Regions from separate parts of the Methylobacterium sp. WL64 genome, predicted to be linked through region 1. Evidence: riboswitches for the same ligand, from Rfam matches in the RefSeq annotation. Region 1 holds a riboswitch; each other region holds the start of a gene.

The links. A riboswitch is a leader RNA that binds a small molecule or an ion and turns the genes downstream of it on or off. The one in region 1 is predicted to bind cobalamin.
Region 2: linked by a shared signal. The riboswitch ahead of FV242_RS05185 (TonB-dependent siderophore receptor) and the one ahead of FV242_RS17835 (TonB-dependent siderophore receptor) in region 1 are both predicted to bind cobalamin.
Region 3: linked by a shared signal. The riboswitch ahead of FV242_RS05965 (TonB-dependent siderophore receptor) and the one ahead of FV242_RS17835 (TonB-dependent siderophore receptor) in region 1 are both predicted to bind cobalamin.
Region 4: linked by a shared signal. The riboswitch ahead of FV242_RS08750 (CbtB domain-containing protein) and the one ahead of FV242_RS17835 (TonB-dependent siderophore receptor) in region 1 are both predicted to bind cobalamin.

The regions. Positions count from the first base shown of each region.
Region 1 is NZ_VRVA01000042.1:19,775-24,447, forward strand. It holds gene FV242_RS17815 (DUF1190 domain-containing protein) at 1-150, opposite strand, end outside; gene FV242_RS17820 (DUF350 domain-containing protein) at 152-550, opposite strand; gene FV242_RS17825 (hypothetical protein) at 703-1,023, opposite strand; gene FV242_RS17830 (hypothetical protein) at 1,301-1,621, opposite strand; cobalamin riboswitch at 2,498-2,707, shown strand; gene FV242_RS17835 (TonB-dependent siderophore receptor) at 2,814-4,673, shown strand, end outside.
Region 2 is NZ_VRVA01000006.1:67,121-71,793, forward strand. It holds gene FV242_RS05175 (HigA family addiction module antitoxin) at 1-164, opposite strand, end outside; gene FV242_RS05180 (HigA family addiction module antitoxin) at 707-1,066, opposite strand; cobalamin riboswitch at 1,466-1,662, shown strand; gene FV242_RS05185 (TonB-dependent siderophore receptor) at 2,008-4,137, shown strand; gene FV242_RS05190 (PepSY domain-containing protein) at 4,245-4,673, shown strand, end outside.
Region 3 is NZ_VRVA01000007.1:78,935-83,607, reverse strand. It holds gene FV242_RS05970 (ABC transporter substrate-binding protein) at 1-382, opposite strand, end outside; gene FV242_RS05965 (TonB-dependent siderophore receptor) at 466-2,418, opposite strand; cobalamin riboswitch at 2,566-2,778, opposite strand; gene FV242_RS05960 (efflux RND transporter permease subunit) at 2,830-4,673, opposite strand, start outside.
Region 4 is NZ_VRVA01000012.1:23,727-28,399, reverse strand. It holds gene cobN (cobaltochelatase subunit CobN) at 1-98, opposite strand, end outside; gene cobW (cobalamin biosynthesis protein CobW) at 171-1,205, opposite strand; gene FV242_RS08760 (DUF1636 domain-containing protein) at 1,202-1,600, opposite strand; gene FV242_RS08755 (CbtA family protein) at 1,608-2,357, opposite strand; gene FV242_RS08750 (CbtB domain-containing protein) at 2,374-2,556, opposite strand; cobalamin riboswitch at 2,590-2,785, opposite strand; gene FV242_RS08745 (DUF4424 domain-containing protein) at 3,015-4,037, shown strand; gene FV242_RS08740 (coagulation factor 5 8 type domain-containing protein) at 4,161-4,673, shown strand, end outside.

The DNA of each region.
Region 1 (4,673 bases):
CTCCTCCTTCTGGGAGGGATCCAGCCAGCCCAGTCCGAGCGCCGCCGCTCCGGCCCCGGTGACCAGGACGAGGGAGATCGCGGCCGAGCGCTTGCGCCGGCGGCTCTCGCCAGGGTCTTCTGCGGGCCCGACCGTGCGCGCGTCCGCCATCTCAGGCGGTCATCGAGGCGGCATTCACGAGGCCGCCCGCGAAGGACGCCGCGCCGAGGAGCACCGCGGCGGCCATCCGCCCGTCCTCGATGCGCCGCGACAGATCCGGCACCGCGAGGCGCACGAGCCAGTAGATCAGGATCTGCACGACGAGGGCGACGAGGCCCCAGACGATGCAATCGAGGATGGACTGGGCGTTGTAGATCGCCACCGAGAGCGGCAACGCGAAGCCGACGAGGCTGAAGCCCAGCGCCACCGCGGCCGCGGCCACGTCCCGCCGGATCAGCGCGAGCTCATTGTGGGCGGTGGCGAGCGTGTAGACGAGAAGGTAGAGGCCGATCAGTCCCCCAGCCGTCACGAGGTAGAGCAGGAAGGCGGGCAGACCCGAGATGGAGGTCATGCCCAAAGCCCTTCGGCGGGACCCGGCGCGGACCAGGGTGATGCGTCGGTCGGGTCGCCCATGGAGCCGTATCCGTCGAGGTTTCGCTCAGCCGCTCCGCAGGGCGTAGCATGCAGGCAGGAACGGTCACAATCGCGGGGCGGCAACCGCGGCTATGGGGCTGGACGATCGGCAGCGCGGCGTGTTCCCCGCCCACGCCGCCAAGTCAGACCGATGCGGACGCCGCCCCAAACCACACCCGCCACCAGCGTGAGCGCCATCAAGGGCAGCATCGCGACGACGACCCAGCCCATGAGCGCCATCAGCGTCAGGGGTAGACCGAGATCGATCCCGGCGATCACGCACGGATGGACGTCGTTCTCGCTCAACGTGCAGCCGGCCCCATTGCCCACGGCCAACGCGATGGCAAACGGTAGGGCGGGCAGCCAGACGGCGAGGCCGAGGCCGATCAGGACGCGGTCCACACTGCGCATCACAAGCATCGCCTCGCGACGGGTCGAACCGGAACCGAGCCGCCCGGCGGGATCGGCTTCACGCTGATGGGCGCGGACTTCGCAGGCCGGATGGCTGGCTTAGAGCAGACGCGGGCTTACCCCGCTGCCCCCTCCACGCCCCCTCCACGGCTTCTCAGCGCGGAGGGGTGAGATCCGGTAGCCATCCCGCACCCGCACCCTCGTCGGGAGGGCACGCGTCGTGACGGTGCGCCGGCACGGAACCGGCGCGCGAGCCGATTGACGGCGGGTACGAGGGTCACCGGCGCTTCGTCAGGCTGAAGATCGCGAAACCGGCCAATGCGGCGAGGCCCAGGGCGAAGGAGCGGTTGCCGTGCACGAAGTCGGCCGCCTGTTCCCCGGCCTGCCGGAGGTCGTTGCCCAGCGGCGATCCGGTCAAGATACGCTCGGCCCGTGCCTTGTTCTCTTCGCGCGTGTTGATCGAGACCTCAAACCCGTCGCCATGCCGCTCGATGTCGATGCTGTTGCGGGCAAACCCGGCACGGGCCAGGCGGTCTCGCGCCGATCGAGCGGCCTTCAGGGAAGGGACCGTTACCGAAGCCAGGGTGCTGTCCATCATCATGTTCTCCACGCAGCGCGGCGTACCGCGTCGGTGCCGACCGCGCTCTTCGGAAAGCAAACCCCCTGCGGCCGTTCAGGTTCGCGACGCCGCGACCCGGTGTCGAAGCCAAGCCGCAGGTGCCGCGCCCCGAGGGCCCACCGGAGGCCGGCACGCACCGCGAAGCCCGCGCGGGAGGCTCGCAGCCCGCCGATCTGATGCGGGTCTCGACGCGCCCGGCCCACGCCGCGCGCCCGATACGGATGAGCCCGGCGGCGGCCCGGAGTTCGCCCGGCCTCGCGCCGAGGCGCGTCGCTCCCTGGCACCGCGGGTGCAATCCGGGCCGCGTCTCGAAACAGATCGGGGGCCGCCCCAGGTGGACGCAAGACCGTATCCGGACGGATCGAACGCCGTGTCGAATCGCTGCCTTACGGTTTGCGGCCGAGCGGGATCGGAAGAGCATGGAGGCGGCGCGTCCGTCCCGGTCTGGGGCCAACACCCACCCGATCCGGACAGGTCCGGGTTCCTGGACGAGGCTGCGGCCAACCCGGGCCTGGCGCTCCGCCTGCGGGTGGCTCCGCACGGTGAACACGCCCGGATGGCCGCGCCGTCCGGTCCCTGGCAGACCATCGCGGTCTCGGCCGGGCTGCCTGCTGGCCGTCTCGCCGCCACCGCGCGCCGACAGGCCGACGTCCGGCGCTGGCTTCCGCGGCCACGTGGAAGAGATCCCGGATCCGGCCCCGGAAGGCCCCCCCCGCTGCTCGCCCGGGCTCGCTCATCCGCCAGAGCCGAAACCGTGAGCTGGCGAACCGGGAGGCCGATGTATCCCTGAAACCACAGCGTGTGTAACGTTATTGCATTCTGTCGTTGAGGCATTGACCCCCGGGGGCGCGGTGGCGAGTATCGGGCGGCCAAGGTTCCCGCGGGCTTCGGTCCGCGGGCGAAGATGGGAATTCGGTGCGCTCGTACGGGCAAGGCCGAAGCTGCCCCCGCAACTGTAAGCGGTGAGTCCCTGCCGCCCGTGGTCACTGATGCGTCGCATCGGGAAGACCAGGCCGGGATCGTGACCCGCGAGCCAGGAGACCTGCCTCGGCGCGACGACGACCCTCGGGCGGGGTGCCCCGGCGGAACGCAGGGACGGCGCGGCCCCGTGGGCCCGTCGCCCGCACGCGCTCACGCTGAAGCCTCCGGCTCGACAACCATGAGTGTGCCGGTGCCAGTCCGCCCGAAGCCGACCACGACCCATCCCTCCGCGAAAGCCCGGGGCCCGCGGAGCCGTTCCCGGTCTCCCTTCCGCCGCCAGAGCCCGCGTGTCGCCCTCGCGGCGATCCTGACGGCGGGCTCGCCGGCCGGCGAGACGCGGGCGCAGGAGAGCATCGCCCTGGAGGAGGTCTCGGTCGAGCATGTCGGCGGCAGCCCAGCCCCCGGTACGACGGCCGCGTCGGACAGCATCGGCCTGATCGGGCCGACGCCGGGCTACGGTGCGACCCGGGCCGTCAGCGCGACCCGGACCCCGACCCGGCAGATCGACGTGCCGCAGGTGGTCACCGTCGCCCCCCGGGAGGTGATCAGCGACCTCGCCGCCACCCGCGTCGATCGCGTGTTCAACTACCTCCCCGGCGTCGCGCAGCAGAACAATTTCGGCGGCCTGAGCCTGTTCAGCTACGCCATCCGCGGGGTGACGACCTCGGAGATCTACAAGAACGGTTTCCCGCTCAATCGCGGCACGCCCCCGCCGCCCGACGCCCAGAACATCGAGCGGATCGAGGTGCTGAAGGGCCCCGGCGCCGGACTGGTCGGGCGCAGCGATCCGGGCGGGCTGGTGAACCTCATCACCAAGCAGCCCACCGCCCAGCGCTTCGTCGAGATGGGCACCCAGATCGATTCGTTCGGGCTGACGCGCGGGACGGTCGATGCCGGCGGCGCGCTCAACGAGGATGGCACGGTCCTGTACCGGTTCAACCTCGCGGCCCAGGGCGCCGGCAGCTTCCGGGACTTCGTCAACAGCGACCGGCTGCTCGTGGCGCCGGTGATCAGCTGGCAGGTGACGCCGGATACCCGCGTCACGGTCGAGACCGAGTTCGTCAAGAACCGCATCGTGTTCGACCGCGGGGTGATCGCGATCAACAAGCAGCTCGGCTTCCTGCCGATCTCACGCTTCCTGGGGGAGCCGGGCCAGAGCACCTATCAGACCAACAACACCCTGCAGGTGCGCGTCGATCATCGCTTCGACGACGCCTGGCAGATGCGGCTCGCGACCTACCTCAACACGGGCGACCTGGCGGGCGAGTCGGCCGAGGTCCGTTCGCTCGCCGCCGACAACCGCACCGTGGCGCGCGACCGCAACGTGCGCGACTACCGCTGGGACGTGGCGATCGGGCAGGCCGAACTGCTCGGGCGCTTCGACACGGCCGGGATCGGCCACACGGTGCTGCTTGGGCTGGACCGCGAGAGCACCGACAGCCGGACGCAGTACTTCCGCTCGAATTTCCGCACGAGCCCCTTCGCGCTCGACATCTACGCGCCCGTCTACGGGCAGGCGCTGCCGCCGATCACCATCCCGCGCAACAACCTGGAGCGGGTCACCAACACCGGCCTCTACGCGCAGGACGAGATCGTCCTCACCCCGGAATGGCGGGCGCTCGTGGGGATGCGGGTGGACATCTTCGAGCAGTCCTTCCGGGAGCGGGCCCCGCGCAGCCAGGTCGATCAATCGCGCGTGGCGGCCTCGCCGCGGGCCGGCCTCGTCTACCGCCCGATCCCGGAATTCGCGCTCTACACCAATGTCGGCACGAGCTTCCGCCCGAATATCGGCCCCGACGCCGCGGCGGTGACGCGCGGCACGCCGCTCGCACCCGAGACCGGCCTCGGTTACGAGGTCGGCGTGAAGTCCGAGCTGTTCGACGGCAACCTCCTGCTGACGGCGGCCGCCTTCCGGGTCGAGCGCGAGAACGTGCTCACCCCCGATCCCAACAACAGCGGCTTCTCGATCGCGGCGGGCGCCGTGCGCAGCCAGGGGTTCGAGGTGACCGCGCAAGGTCAGTTGACCCCCGAACTGAAGGTGCTGGCCGGA
Region 2 (4,673 bases), on a different contig from region 1:
AACAGACCGGGATGACACGGATTTGCCGGTTGATGGACAGCGTTCACCTGGGACTCCTTCGTCGATTGACACAATCGTTTTCGGATGAGCGTTTTGATCGACTGATCGGAACTGCGGCAGACCTCACGGGCACATGGGCGCAAGCAGCGCTCCATCAGCAACATCAGAATCGCCGACTACCTCAGCCACCCACAGTCTTACTTTATTTTGCCGGTTATATATTTTATTGTCTTGCAGATCCGATCAAATCGCCGATATCAACCGGATTGCAGCATGTCAATCTCATCCAGATTTACAAATTTATTTCGAATAAATCGAGAATTTGACTGTATTAATCTGCAAAACTTCAGAAATATGCATAATGTTTTGATCGCGATACAGCCTGAGCAAATGTCTCCGATGAAACACGATCAGGGTCGCGTGCGCGGTACCGTCCGATCTGGAGAATGCCGATCGCCTTGGCCCGTGACGACGAACGATATCAAGGCATGGGGACTGGTCCCCCTGCGATCGTCACCCGGTCCCGCGCGGAAACGTGCCGAGGTGTTTTCCGGAGCCGTCCATCATGCGTCGCAAAGCGGTGCGTCCCGGCCAAGAAGCGACGACAAGGCGTGGAGGCCCGACCAATGCGCGTTCACCCCGCGTCGCGCAGGGGAGATCCGGTAACGGCCCGGCATCCCGGACAACCGGTCGCCACGAATTGAGCTCACCCAAACGCGTGAACGCGCTTGACGATTACCTGAGGCCTTTCGGTCGGGGTCTGGACGCCGGTCCGGCCCGCGAGTTCCCTCTCGACCTTCTGTTCGAGTTTCCGCGCGCGCGAGATATCGTAGTGGGTCTGCATCTCCATCAGCATCTCCATGCGGGCCCCGAACACCTTCTCGACCCGCAGAGCCAGTTCGGCCGTAAGAGCGATCTTCTCGTTCAAGAAGTCGGACAGCGTTTGGCGCGTCACGTTGAGCAGGCTGGCCGCAGCCATGACGGTTAGGTTACGCGGCTCAAGGATATTGCGGCGAACGAACCCGCCAGGATGACAGGGATTCTCTAATACATAAGGTGAATTCATAATGATTCTCCTACCAGGTTTTGCAAATTTGGCGAATAAGCGACAGAGCGAAAACCACTATTTTAGCCGATGCGCCGTCTTGAACCACCTCCGATTTCGGCTCGAAAATTTTACGCGACAGATCAAAAAAAGTTCCGGTATTTTTATAAAGGTAAAAAGCGGATGTCAATTTGCTTAGTTCCAGAATAACAACGCTGATATTTGGAAAATAAATTTATAATTCGTTAGAACAGCAAGTCATGTCCAAAAATACTAGTACGGTGGAAATACAAAATTTTGCGCCATACCGTCGGGGGCCCGTGATCCGTTAAGCATCGCGCGAGGCGATCGTGCGCCTGATCGCAGGCCGCCCACGCAGGGGGCCGGATATCCACACGCTTGACGTTCCACCGGCATACAGCCACGCTAGTCGGCGACGGTTCCCCTCGGGGATCAAAAGGGAACGCGGTGAGGGGCCTGCCCTGAAACCGCGGCTGTCCCCGCAACTGTGAGCGGCGAGTCCTTCACCACCACGTCACTGGGTCTCAAGCCCGGGAAGACGGTGCGAGGGCGGCGACCCGCGAGCCAGGAGACCTGCCGTCAGCCGTGGTCACACGCGAAACGCGTCAGGCGGGGTGTCCTGGCGGGTGTCGAGACGGCCGTGCGCGAGCGCGGTCGGCGAGGCCTCGTTCGCGGTGACGTGCCACAGCAAGCGCGCCCGCGTCCCGGTTCCCGATGCTTTCCCTTGTCGTGCCGATCCCGGCCGCGTTTGCACGCGGCCTGATCCTTCACCCGGGCCGCCGCGCGTGGACCGGACCGGATCAGACACGCATCCGCAATTGTAATGTTATTACATTGCTATTAGGGCATCTGAACCGGCGGCCGCCGCGCTCGGACCTATCCTCACCATGTCGCGATCCAAACTTCCTCGTCGCAGCCGGCGTAGACCGCTCTGCGGTGCCATGCTCACGCTCCTGGCAAGCCCGGCCGCAGCCCAGGAAACCGTGACCCTCGATCAGCTCTCCGTCGAGGGGGAGGGCGGCGTCAGCCTGACCCGCGCTGCGCCGACCGGGCTGAACCTGCGCACGCCCGACCGGACCGCGAGCCGGCTCGGGCTGACGCCGCTGGAGACGCCGGCGAGCGTCGATATCGTGTCGGGCGAGACCGCACGGCTGCGCGGCCAGGACACGATCGCCGAAGCCGTGACCCAGGACGCCACCGGCATCACCACGATCGCGGCGCCGGGCAACGGCAACGGCGCCTTCACGTCGCGCGGTTTCGCGGGCCCGAACTCGATCCAGCAGCTCTACGACGGCACACGCTTCTATGTCGGGGCCAACACGGTCACGTTCCCGTTCGACACCTGGAACGTCGAGCGTATCGAGGTGCTGCGCGGCCCGTCCTCGGTGCTCTACGGCGACGGCGCCATTGGCGGCGTGATCAACGTGGTGCCGAAGAAGCCGGTCTTCGCGCCGATCAACACCGCGCGCGCGGTGATCGGCACCGACGGCGTCGCGCGGCTGGCGCTGGATTCGGGCGGGGCGCTCGGGCGCGAGGAATTCGGCGACACCTTCGCGTACCGCCTCAACGTCAGCGGCAACCGCGCGGATGGCTGGATCCGGCCGGAGGGCGATTTCCGCAACCTCGCCGTCTCGGCCGCCCTGCTGTTCCAGCCGAGCCCGGACCTCGCCGTCACGGTGAGCCACGACCTCGGCTACCAGGAGCCGGCGCGCTACTGGGGCACGCCCCTGGTCGAGGGTAGGATCCCGGACCTGATCCGGTTCAACAACTACAACGTCCGCGACGCGAAGATTACCTGGTCGGATAACTGGACCCAGTTCAAGACCGAGTGGACGCCCTCGGACGACATCATCGTGCGCAATACGGCCTATCGGCTCACCAGCCGGCGGCATTGGCTCGATACCGAGCAATACACCTACAACCGCGGCACCGGGCTGGTCGACCGGGGCAGCTACACCGAGATCTACCACAGCCAGGAACAGGTCGGGAATCGCCTGGACGCGAGCGTCAAGGGCAACCTGTTCGGCCTGCCGAACGCGTTCGCGGTCGGGTTCGACGTGAACCACATCGACTTCCGCCACACGAACAATTTCACCTTCGACCAGACCACCAGCGTGCCGCTGATAGGCTACGATCCAGGATACTTCCCGCAGAACGGGCGGGCGCAGCCGGCCTACGCGACACAGACCAGCCAGGCCTCGGTCTTCGCCGAGGACCGGGTGATCCTGTCGGACAAGCTCTCGTTCCTCACCGGCGTGCGCCTGGACGTGCCGACGCTCCGTCGCGAGGATTTGCAGAGCGGATCACAGTTCGAGAAAACCTATCAGGCGCTCGGCTACCGGTTCGGGCTGGTCTACAACCCGACGCCGGACAACGCGCTCTACGCCCAGTACAGCTTCGCGACCGACCCGGTGAACAGCCTCATCACCCTGACGCAGTCGCTCTCAGGGTTCCAGCTCGCCACCGGCACGCAGGTCGAAATCGGCGCCAAGGGCCTCGCATTCGACGGCGCACTGGAATGGACGGTTGCCGGATACCGGATCGTCAAGGACAACCTGATCTCGACCGTGCCGGGTCAGCCGACCGTGTCGACCCAGGTCGGCCAGCAATCCTCGCAGGGCTTCGAGCTGGCGCTTGGCTGGCACCTCGCCCCGGGCTGGCGGCTGGACGGCAACCTCGCGCTCCTGCACGCGCAATACGATACGTTCAATCAGAGCGTGAACGGCGCGACCGTCTCGTATGCCGGCAACCAGCCGATCGACGTGCCCGAGCGGGTCGCCAACCTGTGGCTGACCTGGGACTTTGCCCGCGCCTGGACGGCACGCGTGGGGCTCCAGAACGTCGGCCAGGTCTACAGCGACTTCTCCAACACGGCCCGGCGCCCGGCCTACAACCTCGTCAACCTCGTGCTCGACCATCAGGTGACGGCGGATTCGCGCCTGAGCCTGCGGGTCTACAACCTGTTCGACAAGGTTTACGCGATCAGCGGCAATGCCGTGAACGGGGTCGGCACCAACTGGCTGCTCGGCCGGCCGCGCTCGATGGAAGTCGCCTACACGGTGACTTGGTGAGGCAGCGGGTCGGCAAAGCCGCGCGTCGCTGGCTGCTGCTGTTCCACCGCTGAGCCGGGATCGCCACGGCCCTGATCTTCGCCCTGTGGATCGGCTCCGGACTGGTGATGCTCTACGTGCCGTTCCCGGCACTCACAGCGGCCGAGCGCCTCGCGCGCCTCGCCCCGATCGTCTGGGAGACCGTCGCGGTCCCGCCGGACGCGGCGCTCGCCGCCGGCGACCTTGCGGGCGTGCCGGCGGCGTTCGCGCTGGAGATGCGCGGTGCCGAGCCGGTCTACCGGATCACAGGCCGCGACGGGGGGCGGGCGACCGTATCGGGCCGTACCGGCGCGCGGCTCGGCCCGGTTGGTGCGGAGGCGGCCTTGCGGCTCGCCGCCGGGGATCGGCCGGATGCCCGCGTCGATCCGGTCGAGCGGGACCAGTGGACTGTGACCGCTCGCTACGACCCGCTCCGGCCGTTCCACAAGGTCGTCTTCGATGACCCGGAGGGGACCGAGCTCTACGTCTCCGCGGTAAACGGGGGGATCGCCCTCGAC
Region 3 (4,673 bases), on a different contig from region 1:
CCGCGACCATCGCCTCGCCGCGCGCCGGGTGCCCGAGGGCCGCGGCGACGGTCCGGATCTGGGCCCGCACCCCCTCGAAGTCGTTGGGTACGCCGAGTTCGAGAAGGGGGAAGCCGACGCGCTTGAGCAGGCCCACCGTGGTCCGCGTCGTGAAGGCACCGGCAACGACGAGGTCGGGCCGGAGGGCGACGATCTCCTCCGACAGGCCGCGTGTCACTGCGATGCCCGTCGCCTCCCGCGCGACGGTCGAGCCGCGTGGGTCATGGGCGAGGTAGGTCACGGCGGCGACCTGATCGCGGTCGGCAAGCCGAAGGACGAGCTCGTCCGCGCAGAGGTTCATCGAGACGACGTGCCGGGGTCCCCCGGATGCCGGGGCGGCCATCCCAGCGGCAATCGACCAGATTTGGCTGACCGCCAGCATCGCCGTTAGGACCGCGAAGCCGGACCGTCGTGCCATCGGCGGTCTCAAAACGCGGTCAGGCGGACGCCGCCGTACACGGCGAGGCCTGCCCCGAGGAAGCCGGTGGGGTTCTCGTAGCGGCGGTCGAATAGGTTATCGACCCGCCCAAACACGCTCACCGTCTCGCTGACGTCGTAGTTCACCGCGAAGTTGACCAGGGTAAAGCCCGGGTTCTTGAGCCGGGCCACCGAGAAGTCGCGGTTGCCGTCGACGAAGTGGCCGAGCACGATCACGGTCCCGCTGACGGTCAGGCCCGGGAGGGGGGTCCAAAAGGCTGTCGCGCTGCCCTTGTGGCGGGGCCGTCGCAGGAGCTCCTGGTGGGTGATCTCGTTCTTGGTCACCGTGTTGGTGTAGTCGACCCGGCCCGTAAGGGTATCGGAGAACCGGACAGCGACGAAGGCTTCCGCCCCGTACGATTCGGCCCGGCCGACGTTCTCGTTCGAGGTGAACGTCGCGTTCGAGGTGATGAGGTTCTTGAAGTCGTTGGCGTAGTAAGTCGCGCCGACGAGGACGCGGTCCCCCAGGGGCTGCTCGATGCCGGCGTCGTAGCCGAGGCTCTCCTCAGGCCTGAGGTTCGGGTTGGCGAAGAAGTTCGAGGCCGGGAAGCTCTGGAACAGCTGGCTCAGGGTCGGCGCCTTGAAGCCGGTGCCGACGCTACCTTTGATCCGGGTCTCGGTGAAGGGCAGAATGTAGCTCGGCGCGACGCGGAAAGTGGTGGCCGGCCCGAACGCGTCGTTCTCGTCGTGGCGGATGTTGGCCACGAACGCCGCCCGCTCGAAGGGCGTTAGCTGCACCTCCCCGTAGCCGGCCGTGTTGCCGTTCCTCGCCCGCAGGTTGCCGGCCCCGAACGGGCTCGGGTCGGTGGTCGACAGGCTCTCGTCGTCACGCTGCGCGCCGAACAGGATCAGATTGCCGGGCGAGAGCTGGTAGTCCCCGCGGTACTCGTAGCGCGTGCGCTCGCCCAGGCCCGTTGTCGCGTCCGGCGTGGCAAGGGGGTCTAGGGGGCCCTGCTGTCTGTTGAACAGGTTCGAGTAGTTGATGGCGAAGAGGTTGTGGAAGCCGGCGAACGGCGTCCATTCGGCCTCGTTGCGGGTGAAGACCTGCTGCACGTCGGCGGCACTCCGGAACGCCGCCGGGAAGGCCGGGAAGGTGCTGAAGTCGGTGCCGGTGAACAGGAGGCGGGAATTGATGAAGCGCGTCACCGAGTTGATGCGGAAGGTGTCGGTGAACTGGTAGCCGAACTTCGCCGAGACGGTCTCGTTGTCGTAAAAATTCGGATGGATCGCCCGGCCGAGCGGGACGAGGTTCGGCGGCGTCACCGGCGTCGCGGCCGCACGGAAGTGCTGGATCGAGACCGAATAGTCGAAGCCGTCCTCCGACCCGCTGATCCTGCCGCTTTGGTTGAAGGTACCGAACGAGCCGCCCTCGCTCCGCGCGGTGGCCCTGGCCGGTCCCTCGCCACGCTTCGTCGTGAAGGAGACCGCGCCTCCAATGGCGTCGCTGCCATAGAGGCCGCTCTGGGGACCCCTGAGCACCTCGATGCGGGAGAGGTCGTCGGTCAGGAGTTGCCCGAAGTCGAAGGAGCCGTTCGGGTTCGACGGGTCGGTCGCGTCGATGCCGTCGATGAGCACCTTCACGTGGTTCGAGTTCGAGCCGCGAATGAACACCGAGGTCTGACCGCCCGGGCCGCCGGTCTGCACGACGTTGAGGCCCGGTACCTGCTGGAGGGCATCCGGGACGGTGCGGCGCTGCTGGGCCTCCAGGGTGGCGGCGGTGAGCACGGTGACGCTTGATCCGACCTGGTCGACGGGCGTCGGCACGCCGGTGGCGGAGACGGAAAGCTCGGAGAGCGTGACGGCCGCCTCGGCCCCGCGCGGGACATCGGCGAAGGGGGCGGCGGCCTGTTGCGCGAGCACGGGACCGGGAAGGGCGGCGCAGGCGAGCGCGAGCGTGCGCAAGCACGCGGTTCGGGAAGGAAAGGACACGGGACAAGCCTCGGGCGACGTCTGTGGCACGTCACCGCGAACGAGGCCTGGGCGCTTGCCTGCCGTTAGGGCAGCCGGGCGCTTCGACACCCATCAGGACACCCCGCCCGATGCGTTTCGCGTGTGACCACGACTGACGGCAGGTCTCCTGGCTCGCGGGTCACCGCCCTCTCATCGTCTTCCCAGGCCCGAAGACCCAGTGACGTGTTGATGATGGGCTCGCCGCTTACAGTTGCGGGGGCAGCCGCGGCTTCGGGAAGGCCCTTTCGGACCTCATCCTCACCGCGTTCCCTTTTGATCCTCCGGGGAGGAACCGTCGGACATACAGGACCTAAGGGAATGGCCCAGCGTCAATGTCACTTCGGGGTTTTCCGCCCTGTGTGTTCATAACGTTACAAGTCGGGCCTCGGGGTCGATGGCATTCGGTTCGGACCGCGGCAGTCCCCAGCCCTTCACCAGGCCGTAGACCGCAGGGATTACCACGAGGGTCAGGACGGTCGACGAGACCATGCCGCCGATCATGGGGACCGCGATCCGCTGCATAACCTCAGAGCCCGATCCGGTGCTCCACAGGATCGGCAGGAGCCCGGCCATGATGGCGACCACCGTCATCACCTTCGGACGCACCCGCTCCACCGCGCCGATCATGATGGCCCTCCGCAGGTCGGCACGGGTGAGTGCCCGTCCGGCGCGGTCGCATCCGGCCCGGATCTCGGCCAGCGCATGATCGAGGTAGACCAGCATGATCACCCCGGTCTCGGCCGCGACGCCTGCCAGTGCTATGAAGCCGACGGCCACCGCCACCGACAGGTTGAAGCCCATCCACCACATCAGCCAGACCCCGCCGACGAGCGCGAACGGCAGCGACAGCATCACGATCAGGGTCTCGGTCAGTCGACGGAAGTTGAGGTACAGCAGCAGGAACACGATCAGCAGCGTCAGCGGCACCACGACCTTGAGCCGGGCCGTCGCCCGGTCGAGGTACTCGACCTGACCGCTCCACTGCACGAGGGTACCCTGCGGCAGGCTCACCTCTTTGGCGACCGCCGCCCGCGCCTCGGCGACGTAGCCCCCAAGGTCGCGACCGGCGACGTCGACGTAGATGAAGACCGCGAGTTGCCCGTTCTCGGTCCGGATCTGGGTCGGGCCACGGTTCAACTGAACCTTGGCGACCTCACCGAGCGGTACCGTGCCCCCACCCGGGATCGGCACCTGAACCTCGGAGGCGATGGAGCGCGGGTCGGAGCGGAAGGCGCGCGGGTAGCGCACATTGACGGTGTAGCGCTCGCGGCCCTCGACGGTGTTGGTGACGCTCTCGCCGCCGAGCGCCATCCCGATCACGTCCTGCACGTCGCCGACGGTCAGCCCGTACCGGCCCAGCGCCTCGCGGTCGGGGGTGATGTCGAGGAAGTAGCCGCCCTGCACCCGTTCGGCGTAGGCGCTCGACGTGCCCGGCACCGCCTTCACCACCGCCTCGACCTGGCGGGCGACCTTCTCCATCTCGGAAAGGTCCGTCCCCAGCACCTTGATCCCGACCGGCGTACGGATGCCGGTCGAGAGCATGTCGATGCGGGCGCGGATCGGCTGGGTCCAGGCATTCGAGACCCCGGGGAACTGAAGCGCGGCGTCCATCTCGGCCTTCAGGCTCGCCGTCGTGACCCCGGGTCGCCACTCCGCCTTCGGCTTCAGGTTGACGATGGTCTCGAACATCTCGGACGGCGCCGGGTCGGTCGCGGTGTTGGCCCGACCGGCCTTGCCGTAGACCGAGGCGACCTCGGGGAACGACTTGATAATCCTGTCCTGGGTGGCGAGCAGGTCCCCGGCCTTGGTCACCGAGATGCCCGGCAGCGTGGTCGGCATGTACATCAAGGTGCCCTCGTCGAGGTCGGGCATGAACTCGGAGCCGAGCCGGCTCGCCGGCCATGCCGTCGCCGCCAGGACGACGAGGGCCAACAGGATGGTGAGCACCCGCGCCCGCAGGACGCCTGCGATGAGCGGTCGGTAAATCCAGATCAGGAGTCTGTTCACCGGGTTGCGGTGCTCGGGGATGATCCGCCCGCGGACGAACAGCACCATCAGCGCGGGGACGAGGGTCAGGGACAGCACCGCCGCCGCCGCCATCGCGAACGTCTTGGTGAAGGCCAGCGGACCGAATAGGCGCCCCTCCTGGCTTTCAAGGGTGAAGATCGGCAGGAAGCTCACGGTGATGATGAGGAGCGAGAAGAACA
Region 4 (4,673 bases), on a different contig from region 1:
GTGAACGAGAGCACGACGAGGTCGCCCGGCTCCTGCCCGAGATCCACCGCCGCCTCGCCCTCGTCGAGGGAGACCGTATCGATGCGGACGAGATGCATGGCGCGCTTCCTAGGCCCCGCCAGATCGGGCGCGCGCGCAGAGTCTCAGCAAGGGAGCGCGCGCGATCGCGATCATCCCGCGAGCGCCGCGGCGACGGCGCCCTGGTCGAAGCCCTTCAGGCCGATCACCACCAGGCGACCGTCCCGGTTCTCGCCCGCCCGCCAGGGCCGGTCGAAATGGTGGGCCACGCGCCGGCCGACGCCCTGCACCACGAGGCGCATGGCCTTGCCCTCGACCTCGGCGAAGCCCTTGATCCGCAGCACACCCGCGGCCTCGGCAGCCTTCTCGACGCGGGCCGCGAGGTTGCCGGCCGTGACGGCCGGGCGGATCGGCAGGGCTACGGTCTCGAAGTCGTCGTGGTCGTGGTCCTCGCCGTCGCCGTGATGCGAGGGGCGGGCGTCGAGGTCGTCCTCGGCCGCGGCGCCGAGCCCGAGCAGCACCAGCGGGTCGATGGCGCCGTTCTCGGTCTCCACCACCTTCACGGCGCGGGGCAGGTGAGCCTCGACCTCGGCGCGAACCCGGGCGCGGGTCTCGGCGTCGAGCAGGTCGGACTTGTTGAGCACGACGAGGTCGGCACAGAGGAGCTGGTCCTCGAACACCTCCTCCAGCGGGTTGTCGTGGTCGACCGCCGTGTCGGCGGCGCGCTGGGCGGCCAGGGCCTCGGGATCCTCCGCGAAGGCGCCCGCGGCCACGGCCGGCCCGTCCACCACGGCGACGACGCCGTCGACGGTGACCCGCGAGCGGATGGCCGGCCACTGGAACGCCTGGACCAGCGGCTTCGGCAGGGCGAGGCCGGAGGTCTCGATCAGGATGTGCTCCGGCGGCTCGGCGCGACCGAGCAGGCTCTCGAGCGCCGGCACGAAGTCGTCGGCGACCGTGCAGCAGATGCAGCCGTTCGGCAGCTCCACGATGGAGTCCTCGGTGCAGCCCTCGACGCCGCAGGCGGCCAGGAACGACTTGTCGAAGCCGACATCACCGAACTCGTTGACCAGGATCGCCAGGCGGCGGCCCTTGGCGTTCTCGATGACGTGGCGGACCAGCGTCGTCTTGCCGGCCCCCAGGAAGCCGGTGACGATGGTGCAGGGGATCTTGGTCACGATGGTCATTCCGCAGCCTCCAAGGTGCCGGCCGGAAGCGGGCGGGGATCGGGAAAGGGCGGGATGCGGGCGATCACGCCGGTCTTGAATGCGGCAGGGCGCTCCCGCCAGGGCACGATGCCGTCCGGCGTCGCCGCGTAAGCGGCCAGCCCGTCCAGGATGGTCGCCGCCGACTCGGACGGGTCCATATCGCCGTAGACGTAGGTCCAGCGGGTCTCGGACACGACCGCCACGGAACAGGGCCGCTTGCACACCGACAGGCACTCGACCCCCTCGATCCGCAGCTGCCCGGACGTGTTGCGCGCGCGCAGGGCCTCGAGCAGGCGCGCGCCGGCCCGGGGCCCGTCCGGATCGTCGCCCGGGCGGCGACAGGTCGTACAAACGTAAAGGACGGTCTCAGGCATGACGGCCTCAGGCATGCACCGTCCCGCGTGCGTTTCCACGGCCGAAAGCCTGCCAGGCCCAGCCGAAGCCGAGGCCGATCAGCATCCAGAAGACGAAGCTGATCGCCAGCGAGCGCGCCACGAACTGCGCCGCGAGTGCCGCGGGAAGCTCCGAGGACACCTCCGCAGCCTGCGGCGCACCGGCGACGTGCGGCGCCACGATCAGCACGAGGCCGCCCAGGATCGCGATCAGCGAGCGCCGGACCGTGATCAGGTACAGGCCCATCCCGGTGGCGGCGGCGGTCATCACCCACCAGGCCTGACGGGCGGCGAGCGGTGCCGCCTCGCTGCCCGGCAATTCCGGCGGCAATCCCAGGCCCGGGGCCAGAGCGACGCTGGCGAAGCCCGCGATCGCGAACGCGACACCGACCTGCCGCGTCGGCTCACGGCCGCAGGCCAAGATCACCGCACCGAGCAGGAGGGCGTAGCCGACCCCGCCCACGAGCGTCGCCAGAGCGGTGAAGGCCATCCGGGGCAACCCCTCGCCGGGCTGCCACTCGGGTGCGGCGTCCGGTGTGCCATGATCGTGCCCCGCATGAGCCAGCACGACCTGAGCCGACATGATCGGGAGCCTGCGCTCGGCCTGGTGCGTCTGCTTGGTCTCATAGCGCTCGGCCGCCACGATCAGCGGCGACGTCAGCGTCAACTCGAGGCCGGTCACGACGGCGGCCGCGAGGAAGCCGGCGGCCAGGGCCGCCGACAGAAGCCGGATGATCATCCCTGCGCCAGGGGCGTCAGTGGCAGGGGAAGTTCTGGGTATGCCGGAAATCGTGCGCGGCGTTGTGCAGCGCGATCGCCGGCGAGAAGCCCGCCATGAACAGGAGGCCGAGGCCCAGGAAGGCCGCGAGCGCGACGGCAACCGGACGCTCTCCGGCGCGGGTGCCGGTGGCGATGGGGGCGAGGGTCGAGGTGGTCATCAACATGTCTCCAACCGCCCCACCGGCGGCATTGCGGGATCTCATCGTGACGGCAGGTCTCCTGGCTCGCGGCTCGGCGCGCCTGCCGCCTTCCCGGATCGCTCCGGTGGCCTACTGGCAGACGCTCGCCGCTCACAGTTGCGGGGGCAGCCGCGGTTTCGAGGTTCGTACCCCTCACCGCATTCCCTTTTCACCCCGTCTCCGGGGCACCGTCACGCCATCGTTGTAGACGCATGACAGCTCTCGCACAACGGAGGCCCGGCGGAATCGTTTCGGACTCTTGGGGTACGGCACGGATATGCGGGTCGGGCGGTGGCCGTGAGTGTCGAAACGCATCGGCGGGACGGACTTCGACGCGTCGCGACCGCCGTCGGCGCTTGGCCCGCGGCACCGGCGCCGTGTAACGGCCGGCGTGGACGATTCCGGCCCATGTCCGATTCTCGAACCCTTGAGCGTTGATGTCGATGCGTACCTTGTCGCTGGCCCTCGTCGTCCTGGCGGCCACGTCCCTTCCGGTCCGGTCCGACGACAGCACCGCCGCGCTCATCGCCGGGGGGCTCGTCCTGGAAAAGGCCGACACGATCGCCCTCGCGGCCGAGGATCTGTACCTCTCCGAGCAGGCCGTGCAGATCGACTATCGGTTCCGCAACCTGACCGATTCCGACATCGTGACCACGATCGCGTTCCCAATGCCCGACATCACCGGCGACTCCGAGATGCTGGTTTCGCTCCCCGATCCGGCGCACGACAACTTCCTGAAGTTCCAGTCCGCGGTCGATGGCGAGCCTGTCGAATCGCAGGTCGAGCAGCGGGCGTTCCTGATGCGGAGCGATACACCGCCCGTGGAGATCACCGCTCGGCTCAAGGCGCTGGGGATCCCGCTCGTGCCAACCACCGCGGCGACGGAAGCGGCCCTGCGCCGCCTCGGCGAGCGCCAGCGGCGCGACCTGATCGCGGCCGGCATCCTGGAGCGGCAGGAGCACAAGGACGGGACGATCGCGGATGCCCCGCTCTGGACATTGAAGTCGAAATTCTGGCGCCGGCAGGTCTTTCCCGCCGGGCGCGAGATCGCGGTGCGCCAGAGCTACGTCCCGAGCCTCGGCGGTCTCGCGAGCCTGTCCTACGGCGGGCCGAACCTCGACCCGGCGCAGAAGGCGCACTACGCGACCCGATATTGCACGGACCCGACCTTCGAGCGGGTGGCCCAGGCCCTGTACCGGCGGTCGAGCGCCGACGGCAGCCGGGCGTTCCAGGCCTACGAACGGTCCCTCTCCCACGTGATCAGCTCCGGCGGCAACTGGGCTGGCCCGATCGGCCAGTTCAAGCTGGTCGTGGACAAGGGGGATCCTACGACCCTGGTCTCGTTCTGCGGGGCCAACGTGAAGAAGACCGGCCCGACGACCTTCGAGACGGTGATGAGGGACTTCGTCCCGCAGCGCGATATCGAGATCCTGCTGCTCAAGACCAAGACGGGAGAATGAATCGGTCGGGCGCCCTCGCGGTGCGCCCATGGGCTTGACGCGTCGGGTTCGATACGGGCACCGCCGGGCGCGCCCTCCGGCCCCGACCTCGGCGCGTTTGGTCCAGCCCGCCTCGGAGACACGATGGCCCCGGAAGACGCCCCGACATCCGCCCTCGTCGATCTCGCGTCCGGCCGCGCCCCGCAGCGCGTTGTCGAGGCGGATAGGACCTGGCTGGACCTCGACCTCGGCGGCCGCTTCCCGGTCCGGTCCGTTGTCGGGATCCCGTGCGGGGAGGGCGGTTCGGTCGCGGAGGGCGCCATCCTGTTCTCGCAGGACGGCGTGACGTGGTCCGCACCGGGCATCGCGTCCCGTCCGGTCGAGTCGGAGGCCGGCACGGTCGTCATTGAGGCCGACGAGCGCGCCTGGACGCGTTCCGTCCGCGTCGCGATGCCGGCCTCGATGCCGAACGTCACGGTCCGGGTCATGTGCGAGGAGGCGGCGTTCGACCTGATCGCCCTGCGGGCCATGCTGGGCCTCGACGTGACGCTCCTGAACGAGAAGCCCGGCGCCAACGCCTTCACCGCCTATACCCTGGAGAGCAATCCGGGTCGCACGAGCGGCGCCCTCGTGGGCGTGGCGGTGTTCCAGAACGGC